One region of the Mesorhizobium sp. BR1-1-13 genome, then DNA from elsewhere that is predicted to be linked to it. Evidence: riboswitches for the same ligand, from Rfam matches in the RefSeq annotation. Region 1 holds a riboswitch; the other holds the start of a gene.
What was found. Region 1 has a riboswitch for thiamine pyrophosphate ahead of LB533_RS25345 (YkoF family thiamine/hydroxymethylpyrimidine-binding protein). Riboswitches for the same ligand answer to the same signal wherever they lie in the genome.
Positions count from the first base shown of each region.

Region 2: another riboswitch for thiamine pyrophosphate. It lies ahead of thiB (thiamine ABC transporter substrate binding subunit); the one in region 1 lies ahead of LB533_RS25345 (YkoF family thiamine/hydroxymethylpyrimidine-binding protein).

Region 1 is NZ_JAIUIH010000013.1:118,903-122,300, reverse strand. It holds gene LB533_RS25355 (ABC transporter ATP-binding protein) at 1-256, opposite strand, end outside; gene LB533_RS25350 (ABC transporter permease) at 253-1,008, opposite strand; gene LB533_RS25345 (YkoF family thiamine/hydroxymethylpyrimidine-binding protein) at 1,107-1,715, opposite strand; TPP riboswitch at 1,706-1,819, opposite strand; gene LB533_RS25340 (hypothetical protein) at 2,038-2,355, shown strand; gene msrA (peptide-methionine (S)-S-oxide reductase MsrA) at 2,510-3,028, opposite strand; gene LB533_RS25330 (hypothetical protein) at 3,212-3,398, opposite strand, start outside.
Region 2 is NZ_JAIUIH010000001.1:137,758-141,155, reverse strand. It holds gene LB533_RS00740 (ABC-F family ATP-binding cassette domain-containing protein) at 1-1,066, opposite strand, end outside; gene LB533_RS00735 (thiamine diphosphokinase) at 1,068-1,712, opposite strand; TPP riboswitch at 1,801-1,916, shown strand; gene thiB (thiamine ABC transporter substrate binding subunit) at 1,959-2,957, shown strand; gene thiP (thiamine/thiamine pyrophosphate ABC transporter permease) at 3,195-3,398, shown strand, end outside.

The DNA.
Region 1 (3,398 bases):
GCCAAGGCATCAACGCGTCTCGCTGCGGCATGAAAGCGAAATGCCGGCCGTGGTCGTCGAGCGGCTTGCCGTCGAAGAATATCTCGCCCTCGCCGTGAAGCGCGCCGATCAGAAGCTGGAACAGCGTCGACTTGCCGGCGCCGGAGGGGCCCAGAATGGAGACGAATTCGCCGGCGCCGACGCTGAGCGAAATGTCGGCAAGCACGTCGAGCCCCTGGAAGGCCTTGCGCACATGCCGCAGTTCGAGCCGGTTCATCGCCAAGGCTCCCTTCCTGCGGCCCGCCCGCCGGCGGCCCGTTCCCATGGCATGGCAAGGCGCTGGACCAGCACCGTCAGCCCGAACAGGATGAGCGTCAGCACGGCGCTGACGGCGACGGCGGCCAGCACCAGGTCCGGGCGGAAGTTGTTCTTAGCGTTGAGCATGTAGATGCCGAGGCCCTTCGCCGCGCCCGCATATTCGGCGAAGATGGCGCCAACGACGGCATAGGTGATCGAGATCCTGACACCGGCGAAGAAGTAGGGCAGCGCCGAGGGCAGCCGCGCCAGGACGAAGACACGCCAGCGCCCTGCCCCAAGGGCGCGCAGCATTTGGCCGATCTCAGCCTCCGTCGCCTCATAGCCTTCGGCCAAAGCCACCAACATCGGAAAGAAGGTGACCAGCGCCACCAGCAAGATCTTGGGCATCAGCCCAAAGCCGAACCACAGCACCACCAGCGGTGCAATCGCCACCAGCGGCAAGGTCTGACTGACCACGAAGACCGGAAAAAGGGCGCGCCGCAATGGCTGGAAGAAGTCGATCAATATCGACAGCACAAAGGCAGCGCCGAGCGAACAGGCAAAGCCGGCGAGCGTGGCACGGAGGGTTGGCACGGCGTTATCGGCCAGCGCGTGCCGGTTGAGCATTGCCTGAGCGAAGACGCGCGATGGCGCCGGGAGGATTGTCGGCTTGATGCCACCAAAGCGCGCATAGAGTTCCCACGCGGCCAGCAGCAGCCCCACCGAAAGCATCGCCGGAGCGGTTCTGGCGATGAGGTCCACGATCGGACGCGAAGGGGCGGACGGGGAGGACACGCAGGTACCTGGAGCGGATGGCGCGGGGCGCGCCGTCAGACGGCGGTGGGGCTGTTGGCCGAGACGGTGACGTCGAGCGTTACGTGGCCGGCACCCGGCCCGAAGCGGCAAAAGGCCTCGTTGAGTGCGGTAAAAATGGCGCCTGCGTCGCCGCGCAACTTTGTGCAGAAATGCTTGGAGCGCTCATATACGCCCGACTGCTTCAGGAAGTCGATGCAGCCATAGATCTCGTCCATGTGGTCGTCGGTGCCCATGACATAAAGCGAGAACTGCGCCGCCGCCGGCTGGCCGGTGGCGGCTACGCCGCGCACGGCGGCGATAGCGGCTTCCTTGCGCGGGCCGAGCGGCCCGGCAGGTCCGCCAAACGCGTCGGAGCGGCAGATCGGATCGTCCGGCTCGCCCGGGCAGCCGCGCGAGATGGCGGCCGAAAGCACGCAATGCTTGCCGCTGCGCGCTGCCGCCACGAACAGGTCGCGCATGGCAGGAAACAGCACCTCGGGCGGCCCGACCAGCAAGGTCGAGATATCGTCGGTCTCGATCCGCAGTCGATCACGATAGGGGTCCAGTGCCCCGAGCGCGCCAAGGATGACGCCGACAAAATCGCCGGACATCGGATATAGGGAAATCTGTGCGCCTGAAAACATCGCCCGCCTCGCTCCGCTGGTATTACCCAGATCAGCTTCTAGGGTCTGTGGGCTTGCCGCCCCCGTCTCAGCCCCGACCGTACGGAGCACCCCTGTGGATGGGCGCGTTAAAGCACCAATCGGGTAGCTATGAAAGCTGTTTTTTCAGGACCATCGCCGGAAATGCATTGCGCCAGGGCTGATTGTGGCGGTTCCGTCGGGCCCGGCCATAAGGGCAAAATTTGTCCGGAACCTTCGCCACTACGAGGGGTTGTCCCTATAGTCGCAGACGCGACGAACTTCGTAGAAACGAGCGAAGACTTCACAGAAATGGAGACAAACCATGTTCATGAAAATCCTCGCAGCTTCGGCTCTTACAATTGGTCTCGCGACTTCGGCGATGGCGCAAAGTGCTGGCGGAAACGGCGCCAATAATGGGCCCGGCAGCGGCCAGTCGGTCACAGTCGACCCGAACACGCCGGCATCGCCGAACACGGTGGATCCTGGCACGACCGGCAGCACGACCGTCATGCCCGACGGCATGAATTCGAACGCGGACCGGAACTGTCCGGCCAGCCCACAAGGTGCTCAGCCGGATGCCAGCCACACCGCTCCGGGCACGGCTTCGCCGACCGTCAATGACAAGCATTGCGGCAAGTAGCCATTGGCCGGAACTGCTGGAGAACGCCACGGGGCGCCTGTTCCGTGGCGTTTCCGTCTCTGGATGTATCACCCTCGCCGAACAGGCTGGCGCCTGAAATGCAACCCGTCATCGGCCGAGCCTGGCAGGAACCGGGCTTTGTTCGATCCGGCGCCTACGAAACAGCCTTTTCGCGAACCGGCAGCTTCCAGCCCGGCCTGACGAAATGACAGGTATAGCCGTTCGGGTATTTCTCCAGATAGTCCTGATGCTCGGGTTCGGCTTCCCAGAACGCGCCGGCCGGAGCCACCTCGGTGACCACCTTGCCGGGCCACAGGCCTGAGGCGTCGACGTCGGCGATGGTGTCTTCGGCGACGCGCTTCTGCTCATCGCTGGTGTAGTAGATCGCCGAACGGTAGCTCATCCCCACATCGTTGCCCTGGCGGTTGCGTGTCGTCGGATCATGAATCTGGAAGAAGAACTCCAGCAGCGTACGGTAGCTCACCCTGGCGGGATCGAAATTGATCTCGATGGCTTCGGCATGGGTGCCGTGGTTTCGGTAGGTGGCATCAGGCACGTCGCCGCCGCTGTAGCCGACGCGCGTGGACAGGACGCCCGGGATGCGTCGGATCAGATCCTGCATGCCCCAGAAACAGCCGCCGGCAAGCACCGCGCGTTCGCTTGAAGTCGCCATATCAAATCTCCCCAAAGCAGCTCCGGGAAAGGTTGTAGCCGTTTCCGTCCGGAATTGCGCACGATAAAACTGGAGGCCCGGCGCTATGACAGCCGCTCCAGGATTTCCCATAGATGGGCATTGCCGTCGGCTTCGTCCAGTCGACGGGCGCGTCCTGCTGCCGATCACCACGGGCGCGCGGCGTCACTCCCCAGGCCTGAACCTGCGCACCACGACCTCGAATACGATATCCGAGATCCACATCGCGCAGACGCCGATGAGGAATGCGGCCGCCAGCGTCGTGGTGTCGTCATTGGCCATCGGCAGGCCCATGGCGCGGGAATACTGGACGACGGGCAGCGTCAGATAGGCGGCGGCTAGCGCGCCGCAG
Region 2 (3,398 bases), on a different contig from region 1:
CCTCGCGCTTCTGGTCGAGCGTGGCGATCTCCAGATTGGTGCCGAGCCGCACCGAACCGGCGTCCGGCTGCAACTCCCCGGTCAGCATCTTCAGGAGCGTCGTCTTGCCCGCGCCGTTCGGCCCTACCAGGCCGACGCGGTCGCCGCGCTGGATGCGGGTCGAGAATCCCTTGACCACGGTAAGATCGCCAAAGCTCTTCTCGATGTTCCTGGCCTCGATCACCAGCTTGCCGGATTCGGCGGCGTCGCTGGCCACCATGGTCGCGGCCCCTTCGGCGCCGCGATGGCCGCGAAAACGCTGGCGCATGGTCTGCAATTCGCCCAGGCGGCGCATGTTGCGCTTGCGCCGCGCGGTCACCCCATAGCGCAGCCAGTGTTCCTCGCGCACGATCTGGCGGCCGAGCTTGTGCTGTTCGCGCTCTTCTTCCTCAAGCACCTGGTCGCGCCATTCCTCGAACTGGCCAAAGCCCTTATCCAGCCGGCGCGTCTGGCCCCGGTCGAGCCAGACGGTGGCGCGCGAGACGCGCTCGAGGAAACGGCGGTCGTGCGAGATGACGATGAGAGCCGAGGAGGTGCGGACGAGCTCCTCTTCCAGCCATTCGATCACCGAGAGATCGAGATGGTTGGTCGGCTCATCGAGCAGCAGGATATCGGGCTCGGGCGCCATGACCCGGGCAAGGGCGGCGCGCCTGGCCTCGCCGCCGGAGAGGTCGCCTGGCCGCTCCTCGCCGGAGAGGCCGAGATGCTCCATCAGGTAACTGGCGCGATAAGGATCGTCGGCGGGACCGAGCCCGGCCTCGACATAGGCCCGCACGGTTGCGAAGCCGTCCATGTCGGGCATTTGCGGCAGATAGCGGACGGTCGCCGATGGCTGGCGGAACACCTCGCCGTCTTGCGGCTCGATCAGCCCGGCGGCGATCTTGAGCAGCGTCGACTTGCCGGACCCGTTGCGGCCGACCAGCGCAATCTTGTCGCCGGCCGACGCTGCCAAGTCGGCGCCGTCGAGCAGGGGCGTGCCGCCGAAGGTCAGTTTTATTCCGTCGAGATTGAGAAGAGGCGGCGCCATATCAGCTTTCTGGCAAGGGATAGGGATGGGCGAGCAGCAGCGCGCGGCCCGCTCCCAACGCGATCTCCAGCCTGCCCTTGACCTCGTTGGAGATGGTCAGCGACGAGCCGAACGCGACCTTGACGCGGTCAAGCGGCCATTTCGCGCCGGCGACGGTCAGCCCGGCAAGCTCGGAAAAACCCAGGATCGAGAACAGGGTGCCGTCGGGATAGTCGAAGCGGGCCGTGCCGTGCGCCAGGGGCACGCCTTCCTGCGCGCCGCTGGTCAACAGCACCTTTGTCCCGGCCCCGGCCAGCCGCAGGGCGAGCGCCATGTGCAGGAAGGCATGGTCGGCGCGCTTGCCGCCGAAGGCGCCGGCAAGAACGAGGCTGGTCGCGCCGCGCTCCAGGGCGGCCGATATCGCGAGTTCGCCATCGGTGGCGTCCTTCTCTGCCGGAAAGGTTCGGCGCGGCACAGCAGCCAACTCATCCGGCAGGCCGGCGGGCACGGAATCGAAATCGCCGACCCACAGTTCCGGCACAAGGCCGAGCGTCCACGCATGGCCGATGCCGGCATCGGCGGCGATGACGCGGGTTCCCTCGACCTGACGGTCGAGCCGTGGCGTGCGGATGAGATCGCCGCCAAGCAAGATGGTGAATGTGCTCATATCGTGTGGCCCTTACCAGCCCGGCGGCGGAAACGGAAGGCCGGCAAACAGCCACTTGCGCGGTTCACCGGCCGGGCCTATGTGTCGAGGCGCTCTAACGGGGTGCCGGACGCGATATTTCGCGGACCGGCTGAGAGGCAGTCTCGCCAACCCGCTGAACCTGATCCGGTTTGTACCGGCGGAGGGATTAGACGTTTCGGACAGTCCGACGCCTCAATTCCTTTAACGCGAACGAAGGAGGCGCCGATGCGCACGCTTTTATACGCCCTTGTCTCTGCAATGGTCGTGGTTTTCTCCGGGCCGGCCTTGGCCAAGGACAAACTCACCGTCTACACCTATGAGAGCTTCACCGCCGACTGGGGTCCCGGCCCGGTGGTGAAGAAGGAATTCGAGGCTGAATGCGGCTGCGATGTCGATTTCGTCTCGGTCGCCGATGGCGTCGCGCTGCTCAACCGCGTCAAGCTGGAAGGGACCGCGACCAAGGCCGACATCGTGCTTGGCCTCGACACCAATCTCACCGCCGATGCCAGGGCCACCGGCCTTTTTGCGCCGCACGGCGCCGTGACCGGGCTCAATGTGCCGGGCGGCTGGAACGACGACGTCTTTGTCCCGTACGACTATGGCTATTTCGCCGTCATCTATGACACGCAGAAGCTGAAGACGCCGCCCAAGAGCCTGGAGGAATTGGTCGAGGGCAGTGCCGACGACAAGATCGTCATTCAGGATCCGCGCACCTCGACGCCGGGCCTCGGCCTGCTGTTATGGGTGAAGTCGGTCTATGGCGACAAGGCGCCGGAGGCCTGGGCCAAGCTCAAGGCGAAGGTCTTGACCGTGACGCCGGGCTGGAGCGAGGCCTACGGCCTGTTCACCAAGGGCGAGGCGCCGATGGTGTTGTCCTACACGACCTCGCCCGCCTACCACATGATTGCCGAGAACACCGAGCGCTATCAGGCCGCTTCCTTCGAGGAGGGCGAATATCTGCAGATCGAGGTCGCCGGCATCACCACGACGGGAGCCAAAAATCCGCTGGCGGAAAAGTTCATCGCCTTCATGACCGGGCCGAAATTCCAGGATGCCATCCCCGAGACCAACTGGATGTTCCCGGCCGGCAAGACCGACAAGCCGCTCAATCCGGCCTTCGACAGACTGGTCAAACCGACCAAGACCTTGCTGTTCAGTCCCGAGGAGGTCGCGGCCAACCGCAAGGCATGGGTGGATGAATGGCTGGCGGTGATGAGCAAGTAGTTGGGTCGTATGATCGAACGATGAGTGCTCTACGGCGCCCCCCTCTGTCCTGCCGGACATCTCCCCCACGAGGGGGGAGATTGGCCGTCACGACGGCTTTCGCCAATTGGCGACGTCACAGGAGAGGGTGGAGCGCTGAAGCAGTCAATCTCCCCCCAAGTGGGGGAGATGTCCGGCAGGACAGAGGGGGGCGCGAAGGAACGCGACGCTCGCTAAAGGTCCTTTGGGCGGCCCAGCGTGCAGCGCGCGTCTGACCCCCGCATCTCCGCCGGCATCCTCGCGCTTGCGGCGATCGCGCTGCTGATCGGCGGCGCGTTTGCGGGTCTTCTTTTCGAAGGCGCAAACAATTTCTCCGGAGCCTGGGCAGCGTTCGATCCTTATCTCCTGCGCGTCGTGCGCTTTACGTTGTGGCAGGCGGCGCTTTCGACGCTGCTGTCGGTG